DNA from 3 places in the Paenibacillus germinis genome. Region 1 is predicted to be linked to each of the others. Evidence: riboswitches for the same ligand, from Rfam matches in the RefSeq annotation. Region 1 holds a riboswitch; each other region holds the start of a gene.
The links. A riboswitch is a leader RNA that binds a small molecule or an ion and turns the genes downstream of it on or off. The one in region 1 is predicted to bind ZMP and ZTP.
Positions count from the first base shown of each region.

Region 2: it holds a riboswitch for ZMP and ZTP, as region 1 does, so the genes downstream of both, rpiB (ribose 5-phosphate isomerase B) here and GC102_RS10295 (DJ-1/PfpI family protein) in region 1, are expected to answer to the same signal.
Region 3: it holds a riboswitch for ZMP and ZTP, as region 1 does, so the genes downstream of both, GC102_RS14050 (bifunctional 5,10-methylenetetrahydrofolate dehydrogenase/5,10-methenyltetrahydrofolate cyclohydrolase) here and GC102_RS10295 (DJ-1/PfpI family protein) in region 1, are expected to answer to the same signal.

Region 1 is NZ_WHOC01000048.1:70,305-74,618, reverse strand. Features, by position in the region: gene GC102_RS10300 (hypothetical protein) at 1-136, shown strand, start outside; gene GC102_RS10295 (DJ-1/PfpI family protein) at 347-940, opposite strand; ZMP/ZTP riboswitch at 1,003-1,081, opposite strand; gene GC102_RS10290 (GlcG/HbpS family heme-binding protein) at 1,233-1,706, shown strand; gene GC102_RS10285 (sugar phosphate isomerase/epimerase family protein) at 1,767-2,597, opposite strand; gene kduD (2-dehydro-3-deoxy-D-gluconate 5-dehydrogenase KduD) at 2,598-3,350, opposite strand; gene GC102_RS10275 (DeoR/GlpR family DNA-binding transcription regulator) at 3,369-4,124, opposite strand; gene kduI (5-dehydro-4-deoxy-D-glucuronate isomerase) at 4,159-4,314, opposite strand, start outside.
Region 2 is NZ_WHOC01000164.1:47,071-51,384, forward strand. Features, by position in the region: gene GC102_RS31965 (ABC transporter substrate-binding protein) at 1-238, opposite strand, end outside; gene glyA (serine hydroxymethyltransferase) at 377-1,627, opposite strand; gene GC102_RS31975 (TIGR01440 family protein) at 1,693-2,298, opposite strand; gene rpiB (ribose 5-phosphate isomerase B) at 2,339-2,797, opposite strand; ZMP/ZTP riboswitch at 2,902-2,982, opposite strand; gene GC102_RS31985 (low molecular weight protein arginine phosphatase) at 3,059-3,652, opposite strand; gene GC102_RS31990 (manganese efflux pump MntP) at 3,775-4,314, opposite strand, start outside.
Region 3 is NZ_WHOC01000070.1:144,904-149,217, forward strand. Features, by position in the region: gene GC102_RS40320 (helix-turn-helix domain-containing protein) at 1-522, opposite strand, end outside; gene GC102_RS14045 (FAD-dependent oxidoreductase) at 646-2,895, shown strand; ZMP/ZTP riboswitch at 2,976-3,055, shown strand; gene GC102_RS14050 (bifunctional 5,10-methylenetetrahydrofolate dehydrogenase/5,10-methenyltetrahydrofolate cyclohydrolase) at 3,118-3,969, shown strand; gene GC102_RS14055 (hypothetical protein) at 4,096-4,275, shown strand.

The DNA.
Region 1 (4,314 bases):
GGATACAAAATACAGGCATAACAGCTGGGAAGTGATTGTGTTTTCTTGGTATTTGGTCTTCCGGTTGATCTGGGGAATGAGGGGGAGGAAATTGTTGTACGGCGTACAACAATTTCTATCATTTCGACTGAGTTAAGGTGAAGATGTTGTATTTTGTACAAAAATATAGCTGTGTTTCCTGCTAAAAAGCTACTTTCGGCTGGAATTGTTGTATTTTGTGCAACAATCGCTAGGAAAACGTGGATTCGCTAGGGAAATGTTGTATGAAGTGCAACAACACCCATACTCTCACTTTAGCTCTCTACAAAGGCAAGTGTATTCCGTTTATCCTTTTTGAGTAGCTTAATCACTCCAAACTCACTTTAGAAATCTGCCCCGCTTGATAGTAAGGGTAGTCCATCTTTTGTTGAACTTGCTGTGCGAAATCTGAGTCAGTGAGCGATTCAATAACGAATAATCCTAAGTCAATAGAGGCCGAAACGCCGCCACCGGTAAAGAGATTCCCGTCTCTGACGATTCGTTTTTTAACGACTTCGGAACAGTAAGGCGTCAATAACTCATAGGCGGAGGGATTTGTGGTTGCCTTTTTTCCATGTAGGAATCCGGCAGCACCTAGTAACAACGCACCTGTACACACAGAAACTTTGTATGTCACATTACCTGAGGTTTGGAGCCAAGTGATGAAGGCAGCGTCGAATCTAAGGCTTCTCGTTGCAAATCCGCCAGGTACGAACAGGAGATCATAAACCGATAGATCGGGATAGACATGTGTTACCTTGACGGTTAAGCCTCGGTCGTCCGTAATTTCCTCCTTATTGGAGCAGAAATCCCAAGTGACGTTCTCTTTAGCCCCCAAAATGCCCATCCATGTGATAGCTTCAAAGAAGCCAGCAAAGTCTAACGTTGTCATTCCATCGAATAGTACAAATGCGATTTTCATAAACAGCCACCTGACCTTTCAATTGTCATAAAAGCACAAAAAAGCATTTGATTAAGGATCAAATACTTTGCCCAGGCGTCCGGCTGTTTACAATGTGCTCCCTCATGGTTATCCATGTTTACGCCAGTCACACATCGGTTTAATTTCTATAATCTTACAATTTCCCTCACCGAAATTCAATATCTTTTTTCGAGTGACGACAATGACTTAAACCCTTCACGTCCCCATATGAATGGAAGAGGCGTTCGTTGCGCACCTCATAAAGGCCGACAAGCGGGGAGGGAATTACATAGTGAAATCGGTATTTAAGCTTGAAGTAGAGGAAGCGAAGGTCATGATCGCAGCAGGCATACAAGCGGCAATAGAAGCGAATGCAGCCGAAACGATATGTATCGTAGACGATGGCGGGTATCTAATTGCATTAGAAAGAATGAATGGCGCTCGCAATACGAGCCCGGAAATCGCCATAGCTAAGGCGTTTACAGCTAGCGGTCATAGGCGTTCTACGCATTTGTTCAATCAGCCCGGTGGTCCAGCGACTATCCATGGTGAGGCATTTGGTATTCATGCGATGATGCCTGGTAAATTTGCTATTTTCGTCGGGGGGCTTCCGATTGTGGTGAACGGGAGTGTCATTGGCGGAGTTGGTGTAAGTGGAGGGAATGGAGAGGATGACATTGCGGTGGGGGTTGCGGCGTTAAAGGCGCTGCAGTCTTATCTGGGTAATGCGTACGAAGTCATGACAGAGCCTGATATAAAGAAATAGGCGTCATTCAAATAGGAAAGGCCCCAATCCCTCCAATGAAAGAGAGAACGGGGCTTATTTTTAACCCATAAGGCTTCTTACGTACTGAAAAGTTTCGTCAAGCGTATCATCAGCAAGCTGTTCTAAAGAGATATCGATGCCTGGCTTTGCCCGGTACAGCTTCTCCAAGAACGATTTCGTTTGGAAAATACCCTTACCAGATCGTACCTCTTTTAGCTTGTCGTTTTGAATGACAACATCCTTAAGATGGGCGAGGACAATCCGGTCACCGAAAGCAGCAAAGGCCTGATCCAGAAAAACTTCTTGCGATTCAACAGCAGCGGGTGGCAGTAGATTCACTGGATCAAATACAACCCCCAGATTACTGGATGGAACCTCATCCAAAATCCGGACCATTTTATCGCAGCTAGATAATGTGTGAGTGAATACCGGTTCGAGTCCGATGAAGACACCCCAACGTTCCGCTTCCTCTGCCAATTCTTCAATTGTTTGCTTGAGGATCTCCCAACCAATAGCCTCATAACGCTCGGAATCCTGCGAGAGGTACGTCGTTAAGTCAGCTGTTTCCGTCGCAACGATAGAGGTACCAAAGTCTCTGGCAAAACGCAGATGCTCTTTGAAACGGTTAATTTCATGACGCCGCTGCTGCGGATCTGGATGAATCGGGTTGATATAACAGCCAAGCACGCCAATCCGGATACCAGCACGGTGGAAGTGCTCGCCAATGTGGTTGGCAAGAGCAGGGCTGAGCCTGCCGAGGCTGGTGTCAAAATCACTGATTGCTTTGCTGAGTGCCAGTTGAACGAAGTCAATGCCTCGTCCGCTTAGCTTCTCTGTTAATTGCTTCAATGGAAGATGTCCGACGGTATGGGCTAATGTACCAATTCCCATCTATCTAGCCATCCATCCGCCGTCCACGCATAGTACGTGTCCGTTCATATAATCCGATGCATTCGATGACAAGAAAACAACAGGACCTTTCAAATCCTCTGGTGAGCCCCAACGGCCTGCCGGAATCCGATCTGTAATGGATTGTGTGCGTTTCTCATCTTTGAGGATAGGAGCTGTATTATTGGTCGTCATGTAACCAGGAGCGATGGCATTGATCTGGATACCTTTCCCGGCCCACTCGTTCGCTAATGCTTTGGTAACACCAGCAATAGCATGTTTACTCGCTGTGTAGCCAGGAACATTAATGCCTCCTTGGTAAGTCAGCATGGAAGCGATGTTCACGATCTTGCCGCTGCCGCGCTCAATCATGTGACGGCCAATCAGCTGGCACAAGAAGAAGGCAGAGTTCAAGTTCAGATCAATGACATCGTGCCAATCTTGACGTGCATGGTCAACAGCTGGCGTACGTCGGATGATTCCGGCATTATTCACGAGAATATCGATGCCGCCGTAGATGCCGATGGCTTTGTTTACCACATCATCAAGGATGTCTTCGTTGCTAAGATCAGCTGCAATCAGCTCGGCTTTTCCGCCAAGTGCTCGGATGGCTTCTACCGTTTGAACGCTTTCGGAAGAGGATACAGCAATGACGTTCGCGCCTGCTTCAGCAAGGCCGATTGCCATCGCTTGACCAAGACCGCCGGAAGCGCCGGTTACGAAGGCTGTTTTGCCTGTTAAATTAAAAAGTGTCATGAAGGATACTCCTTTTCACTATTGAGTTACGATCTGGATGCCAGCATCACGGTACTGCTTGGCAATATCAGCAGGTAGAGCACTGTCTGTTAGAATCATAGCCACCTCGGACAACGAAGCGAATGTTCGTAAGGCACACTGGCCGAATTTGTAATGATCGGCAACGCCATAAACCGTTGCGCTGGATCGAATCAATGCACGTTTATAATCGGCATGATCACTCGTGTAAATGGTAAAGCCGTGCTGTAAATGAACTCCAGTGGCAGAAATGAACGATTTCTGAATGTTGAGCTTATTCACATATTCCACGGCTTCAGGACCTGCGAGCATGTTGCGCAGACGGTAGCCGCCTGGAACAACCAAGCGGATTTCTTCCTTATGCAAGAGCTCAGAGATAATAAATAAATCGTTCGTTACAACAGTAAGCGGCTGATTCTCCAGCCGCCTAGCAATTTCAAGTGTTGTACTGCCGCCATCGAGGGCAATAATATCTCTTGGTTGAATGTATCGCAGAGCAATCGTCGCGATTTCGGATTTCTGATCGGCATGCTTAATGATCGGTTCTTTCGTTGAAAGAATGCCAAGCTGATCACTTTGAGCGAGCACCGCGCCGCCATGAATGCGGACAAGCAGCCCTTTTTCTTCGAGTTTAGCCAAATCTTCGCGAATCGTTTTACCTGTAACGTCCAGCCGTTCACTAAGCTCGTTAACGGTTACTTCTTTCTGTGCCAGTAGTATTTCCATAATAGTTTCATATCTGCGTAAAGGGTTCATCGGTTCTCATCCGTTTCTAAATAGAGGTTACCGACTATTTTAAATCTTTCATGGCCACGGCGTCCATATCATCAAACATTTGATTTTCGCCAGCCATGCCCCAAATGAAGGTGTAATTGTTCGTGCCAACACCGCTATGAATGGACCAGCTTGGGGAGATGACAGCTTGCTCATTGCGCATAACTACGTG
Region 2 (4,314 bases), on a different contig from region 1:
CTTCGACGGAAGCCAGAAACCGGATCATAGAACGGTTACCGCGCCCGCGACCCGGTGTCCAGGAAATCCATGCCATCTCAATCATCTTGCGAATCAATATTTTCACATTGCGTTCCGTACAATACAGGTAACCGGCTATTTCTTCAACGGAGACGGGCACATCCATATCGGTTTGTTGAAAATTGTGAACCCGCATTAAAGTTGTTTTCAACTGCACGTACTGTAAAACAAGCTGCATGGATGCAACCTCCTTTTACACGAATTACCAAGAAGTATAGGTCTGCCCCCATACTTTCGTCAACAGCCTCTGGACGGATAAAAGGGTAAAAAAAAGCCGACTCCAGAGAGCCGACCTGAACATATTTTTAAATTAGAATTAATAAGTTAAACCTGGGTAAAGCGGATACTGCGCTGTAAGGTCTTTCACTAAACCGCGTGCTTTCTCCAAAACAGCTTCGTCTTTCGGGTTTTTCAGGGTAAGTCCAATCACTTTCGCGATTGTTTTCATTGCTTCTTCATTCATACCACGGGATGTTACAGCCGGTGTACCTAGGCGGATACCGCTAGTGATGAACGGACTTGTTGGGTCAAACGGAATCGCGTTTTTGTTTGCTGTAATACCAATTTCGTCTAGAACGTGTTCAGCGTCTTTACCCGAAATGTTCAAGTTGCGCAAATCGATCAGCATCAAGTGGTTATCCGTACCGCCAGAAACAAGGTTAATGCCTTCAGCTGTTAAAGCAGTCGCCAATGCTTGCGCATTGTTGATCACGTTTTGTCCGTATGTTTTGAAATCTGGTTGCAGAGCTTCACCGAAGGAAACAGCTTTTGCTGCAATTGTGTGCATCAAAGGACCACCTTGGGTACCAGGGAAAACGGCTTTATCGATCGCTGCTGCCCAAGCTTTGCGTGTAAGAATCATACCGCCGCGAGGACCGCGAAGCGTTTTGTGCGTTGTTGTCGTTACGAAATGTGCGTGCGGCACTGGGTTCGGATGCAAACCAGCAGCAACAAGACCCGCGATATGAGCCATATCGACGAAGAACAGTGCGCCTACATCATTTGCAATGGAAGCCAATGCTTCGAAATCAATCGTGCGCGGGTAAGCACTTGCGCCAGCTACGAGCATGCGAGGCTTATGTTTGAATGCAGCTTTACGAACATCGTCGTAATCAATGCGGAAATCTTTCTCGCTTACACCGTAAGCTACGAAGTTGTAGAGAATACCGGATGCATTCACTGGGCTACCGTGTGTTAAGTGACCACCATGTGCCAGGTTCATACCTAGTACTGTATCACCAGGGTTTAGGGCTGCCAAGTAAACAGCCATGTTAGCTTGTGCGCCGGAATGCGGTTGAACGTTCGCGTGCTCAGCACCGAAAAGCTCTTTTGCACGATCGCGAGCGATATCTTCTACGATGTCTACGTGCTCGCAGCCGCCATAGTATCTTTTGCCTGGGTAGCCTTCTGCATATTTGTTCGTTAACACTGTACCCATAGCTTCAAGAACAGCTTGGCTAACGATGTTTTCGGATGCAATAAGCTCAATTTTGTCACGTTGGCGGGCAAGCTCAAGGTTCATGGCTGCTACAATTTTAGGATCTTGTTTGCTCAAAAAGTTTGTCATATTAAATTCCTCCTACAGAGTAGTTTTATCTGTTAAGTCTTAATTCCTTTTGATAGTTAAAAAGTTTAACAATCTGCATCGAGTGCGGCTGTTTGATAGAGTTGTTCCGCTTCATCGGGTAGGTAGACAGCTCTTGTACCGCCAATCAGCTTAGGCCGGGTAAAAGCCATTGTGACATAGGCATGGCCAATGTTGCGCACTGGCGGTCTTGCTGGCACAGCAACTGGGCGCAGATGCATCCCGATGAGCGTGCTGCCAATATCGATTCCGGCATGTGCCTGAATCGTCTCGACAACAACTGGCTTCGCGAAATGGCGATACGCATAGGAGGCCATCGAACCTCCGGCCCTTGGCACCGGAATGACAGAGACTGGCACAAGCTGAGGCGCATGCGATAGCAGCTCTTCCTCAATAACGATTGCACGGTTCAAATGCTCGCAGCATTGAAAGGCTAAGTGCAGCCCGAACTCGTGGCTTATGCGCTGCGCCGTTTCAAAGATCGGCTTAGCTGCATCCAGCGTACCCGATGTACCGATCCTATGCCCGAGAATTTCACTCGTGCTCGTTCCGATAATCAGAATGTGACCTGATCTTAGATTGCCGACTTTGACCAATTCCCGAAGATTCGTTTCCAAAGCCTCGGCAATATTAGAAAGAATGGAATCTGTCATCGTGATCCCTCGCTTCTGGAATTTTCCGTTAGGAGATATTCTATGGATGCAATGTGAAACGGTCTTCGATACTTTGCACTTTGTTAATGCGATTCTGGTGGCGAACACCTTGGGAAAACTCGGTTTCGAGCCAAATTTTCACGATTTCCTCAGCTACACCCGGGCCAATAACACGTTCCCCTAAGGCAAGTACGTTCGTATCATTGTGCTCCCGCGTCGCTTTCGCTGAAAAAAGATCATGTACAAGTGCACAGCGGATGCCCGGAACCTTATTCGCGGCAATTGACATCCCGATACCGGTTCCGCAAATCAGAATACCTTTGTCAGCTTCACCTGAAACTACTTGCTCACAAACTTTAAGCGCATAGTCGGGATAATCGACCGAATCTGCACAGCTGCAGCCGTAATCGACGACTTGGTGACCTAATGACTCAATAAAAGGAATGATAACATCTTTCAAACGATAGCCTGCATGATCCGCACCTAAAGCAATTTTCATGAATAGAACGCTCCTTTGCTTGTTCGAAATTCGACCATCCTATTATATCCCAAAGCTCACCAGAAAACGAAAAAAAGAGCGGACACGCTAGAAAACGCGCGTTGCTCTTTTGCCCAGGCGACCGGCCGTATAGCTCAATGCTCCATTGTGGTTACTCCCACTCGTCGCCAGTTACATTGAGTCTTGATTGATACCTCTATTTTATCGCATTCTACCCCATGTGTAAAGATGTATCCGCAATTCATATATCTAGAACCTGAGTTATTTGGAACCTTCGTTTCGTGCACGTATTTTATGAACCAATTTATCTAAACTCCCGCTGATTTCCTCAGCCGTTTGTCGGTAAATCTCTATGGAGCCTCCGAACGGGTCAGAAATGTCAAAGTCAGGAATCGCATGTTCAAGTTTAAAAATCCGGCTTCTTTCTTCTATAGACACTGCTTGCGAAAGAGCTTGCTTGAGCTGAAGCTCCGTAACGAGCTGCTCCCTTTCCTCAATCGCCTGTAAAATATGAGCGTCATCCTCGACGTACTCTTTGAGCGTAAATGTTTTCTCAATCGCACCCGGAAACCGCTGGATGACCGTACGCTTATGACCCATCGTCATGGTCAAAATGAGATCAGCCCAATTCACTTCAGACTCTTGGATCGCCAAAGAACTAATGGAATCCTTGAAACCCGCTTCCTGTAAAAGCGATGCACTATTTCGGGAGATTGGACCGCCCGTCACCGCGGACACCCCTGCTGAACGAACCTCCGCCGCAAGCCCTTCTTGGTGCACCCTGATACGCAGCAAACCTTCTGCTAATGGACTGCGGCACGTATTTCCTGTACAGACAAATAGAATTCGCAACATGATTCCCTCCTAAGAGCTTTCCGTAGGAAAGCTAACTTCGTAAGCATAAACTGAGTTTTGCATAGCAAAACTTTCTTCGTAAGCATAATCTAAGACGAATACTTTTCTATACCCCTATTGTATCATAGTAAAAATTTGATCCCAAACGTGAGCAAAATAAGCCCGCCAAACGCCTCGCCATACTCGCCTACCCAGCCGCTTACCCGCCTACCCACCATTAAACCGGCGATGGAAAGCAAACCCCCAAACAGACCAAATATCAGCACCGTCAACAAAATATCCGTAGCAAACATACCAAGAGATACACCCACAGAGAATGAATCAATACTAACACTAAGTGAGAAGATCGTCAGGCCCAAAATTGACCTATGATCAAAAGAAGTCGCTTCTTCTCCACGAATCGAACTATACACCATATGCGAACCCAGCAGAATGAGCAAACATCCCCCAGCGGCTGTAGCGACATTACCAAGCAGCGAAGAAACATATTGCCCCATAAACATACCCATTAAAGGCATGAGGACGTGGAAAACAGCAATTACGACGCTTATTTTCATAATATCAATTAAACGAATACCCTTCATCCCTATGCCAATCCCTAAGGAAAAAGCATCCAGGCCCAAAGCAATCGCCATAATAATAATTGTTACCAGCTGCCCAAA
Region 3 (4,314 bases), on a different contig from region 1:
GGATAGGCTTGCATAAGCATATTCCGTCATGTGCCTCCGGGCTTTCTCCATCAACAAATCGACTTCTGTGGAAGGGTCATCTTTGCGATCTTGCTCTATTTTGACCAAACGTAAAAAATCGTTCACCATGTGCTGTTTATGCAGCGTGCTCTCTTCATCCCAGCCGGGAAGCTGTCTCAAATAACGATAATTGGAAGATAAACGATCTGTGTCGTTAATCGTCAATTTCCCTTTCCAAAAGGCTTCATCGCCAAAACTAGGTTCAGATATCCATACAAACTGCAGGAAGTGAAAAGACAGGGGTTCGAGTGTTTTCCTCTGAAATACGGTATGGGGTGGACAGATGACAAAGTCTCCGAACTCCGCTTCGCCTTTCTGCTCCCCAACTCGATAGGAGAATCTCCCGTCTTCTACGGCAAATATCGTCCAACAAGGATACTTATCTTCTTCAAGCATAAACTCCACTTTACGGTGCCAATAGACATGGGAGATGAGTTTAATAGTCACATCACGAAAAGCCACTGCATCACCCCTTCCATTCTGAAATAAAGTATATGTTTATTGTAACTGTCTGCATGTTCATTGGAAATAGGATATTCTACAATGAAATTAAAGATATCCTACAAACTAGTGAGGTGCTAAGTTATGAAGCATGAAATCGTTCAATCAGACATAACCGTAGTCGGTGGAGGATTAGCAGGTGTTTGTGCGGCAGTCGCTGCAGCTCGGTTAGGCCAAACTGTCTCTCTCGTCCAAAATCGTCCTGTCCTTGGCGGTAATGCCAGCAGCGAAGTTCGCGTCTGGGTATGCGGCGCTACTTCCCACGGTGTACATCGAAATGCTAGAGAAACCGGTATCATGGGTGAACTATTTGTGGAGAACCAGTACCGCAATATCGACGGAAACCCTTATATCTGGGACCTGATCGTATTGGAAAAAGTCAAAGCAGAGAAGAATATCACTTTGTTCTTGAACACGGATGTCCATGAAGTCCACGCCGATGGTGACGAGACCAATCGAACAATTCGTTCTGTCACAGGTTGGATGATGGGATCTGAACGACGTATTCGTTTCGATAGCCGTGTGTACCTTGATTGCACAGGCGACGGATTAGTCGGTTTCCTTGCAGGTGCGAAATATCGCATTGGACGTGAAGCCCAAGAGGAGTTTAATGAGGAATGGGCACCGCTCGTCGCGGACGATATTACACTTGGAAGCACCCTGCTGTTTTATACAAAAGACGCGGGTCGACCGGTCAAATATATCGCACCAAGCTTCGCAAAAGACATCACACAAACCACCATTCCCATGAAACGCGTCATTCGCAGCGGAGATAATGGCTGCTCTTATTGGTGGATTGAGTGGGGCGGTGAGCATGATGTTGTACATGAAAATGAGCGAATCCGGGATGAGTTGTCCTCCGTCATCTATGGCATTTGGGATTATATCAAAAATTCCGGTAAATTCGAGAGTGAAAACCTGACGCTCGAATGGATCGGCTCCATTCCTGGGAAAAGGGAATATCGTCGTTTCGTTGGGGACTACGTGCTCAATCAGAACGATATCATCGCGCAGGAGCAGTTTGAAGACCGTGTCGCTTTCGGTGGCTGGTCCATCGATTTACATCCACCGCAAGGGATGTACGCCACAGCCAAAGGATCTAAACATATGCATATGGACGGCAATTATCATATCCCGTTCCGTTCCCTCTACTCCGTCAACGTGACGAATATGCTGATGGCGGGACGCAACATCAGCGCGTCCCACGTGGCCTTTGGTACGACTCGCGTCATGGCGACATGTGCCGTGATAGGCGAAGCCGCGGGCACAGGAGCTGCGCTCTGCGCGGCAAAGGGCGTCTCCCCTCGTGAGCTGCACAGCAGCCACTTAAGCGAGCTTCAACAGACGCTGCTTCGACAGGATGCAGCCGTCCTCGGTCTGAAGAACGCGGATGCGGCAGACCTCGTGCTCCGCGCTGAGATGACAGCGTCCAGCACCCTAACGCGGCTTGCGCTCGAGCAATCTGCGTCGTTGCTGCCGCTGATCGCGCATGTGGCGCTTCTCGTGCCGGCAGATCCGTTCATTGACGGCATCGAGCTGCTGCTGGATGCTTCAGAGGCTACCGAGCTGACAGTCGAGCTCTGGAGCACTGGGAAGCCGCAGAACTACGTCCCACATACACAGGTGACGTCCATTCAGGTAGCTGTAGCCGAGGGTTCTCAGCAGTGGGTAAAGGCTTCCCTTTCTTGGCATCCTGAAACCGCTCAGAATGCTTTTATCATTCTCAGAAGCAACCCGGCGCTTTCTGTCCATCTATCCGCCAGACCACAAACGGGTGTGCTTTCCTTCAAGCATGATGCTGCATCAAAAGATGCCGTAGATTTTGGTGATATGCATCATCATCAGCCGGTCATTGATTGGAGCGCGAAAGCATTCATTCGGAAGCCAATCTGCTTCCGACTGCTCGCTCCCACATCCGCGTTCGCAGCCGACAAAGCCGCCGATGGGTATAAGCGTCCTTACGGAGGCCCTCATCTTTGGTCATCGGCTGGCCTTGAGGTCTCGCAACCAGAGTGGCTTGAAGCCAGTTGGCCGGAGGCTGTCCGGATTCGCACTGTACATCTCACTTTCAATGACGACGTGAACGAAGATTTAATTAATTTGCATCATCATCGGACGGAATTCGAGATCATTCCTGAACTGGTCAAAGACTATAAACTTCAGGCCTTCATCGGCGGCGACTGGACAACAGTGGCGGAGGGGCTCGATAATCATACGCGCAGGCATGTCCATCTTTTGCCGGAAGCTGTTACGACTGATCGACTTCGTGTGGTCGTTGAAGCGACGAACGGGACGGAACGGGCAGAGATTGTTGAAATTCGTTGTTATAGTTGATAGAAGGAAATCAACAGCATCCATAAATCATTTTAAGAGTTGCATATTCCATAACCTGCCATTATGATTAAATCAATTAAAAGTTGATGTGTGACTGGCGAAGCATGGATACCCATGAGGAAGCACATTGATGTGACAGCCGTACGCCTGGGCAGAGGTAAGGGGGATTCATCCCCCTTACCTCTTTGTGTTTTTACAAACAAATGAAGGGTTGAGGGTAAAATGAATGCAGACAAATTAATCTTGGATGGTACACGTGTAGCGAAAAGCATAAACGAATCTTTAGTCAAAAGAATCAACCAACTGTCTGTAAGAGGTATCCTCCCATGTTTAGCGACGATACTTGTTGGAGATGACCCTTCTTCCGAAACCTATGTACGTATGAAAAGCAGCGCATGTAAGCGGCTAGGCATTGATTCCAGACGAATCCACCTAAATAAAGCAACTACGACAGAGGAACTTATTGCCGTTATCCAACAATTAAACGAAGATCCTCAGGTCCATGGTATTTTATTGCAGCATCCGGTTCCACACCATATTGATGAAAGAGCCGCGTTTGAAGCCATTCAGATCGAAAAAGATGTGGATGGCGTTACCATGCTGGGCTTTGCTCAAAATGCTTTTGGAATGGCCAGCTTTCCATCCTGTACCCCAGCCGCTATTCTAGCTATTCTCGATTATTATCAGATTCCAATTGAAGGCAAGCACGCGGTAATCGTTGGTCGGAGTCCTATTCTAGGTAAACCCGTATCACTTATGCTGCTGAATAGAAACGCAACCGTAACCATTTGCCATTCAAAAACAAATAATCTCCCCCTAATCATCGGATTAGCTGATATTGTTGTTGCAGCCGTTGGTAAACCTGCATTTATTCAAGGAGCCTGGATTAAGGAAGGTGCTGTCGTTTTGGATGCTGGATATAATGCTGGCAACATTGGCGATGTCGATTTCGATGCTTGTCACAAAAAGGCGAGTGCAATTACCCCTGTCCCTGCTGGAATTGGTCCAGTGACCATCGCGACGCTGCTCAAACATACCGTTCTTGCTGCCGAAAAAAGTAAAATAACAACTTGAGTTTGCGACATTCTTTTTTCTAAAATAGGTCTTAATAACCCTTGTTTAACCTTACATGGTGTGTTATATTAAAAGTGCGTCAAATCAAGGTTTCCACTTCAAAAAGTTGACATAGGAGTGATACAAATGGGCAACAATTCCGTGCAAATCCCGCAAGGTGAAGAATTGATTCGTGTGGAAATGACGGTTAAGGAAGCGCTTGCACTGACAGGCACTAAATTTAACCAAAACCACAAATTAGAGACAGATGCGATAAAGAAGGTTAAACAATCCTTAGAAGATAAATTGCTGACACCGAACCATTAATCCATACCTATTCAGAGCTCAGCCCTGACGGACGATTCC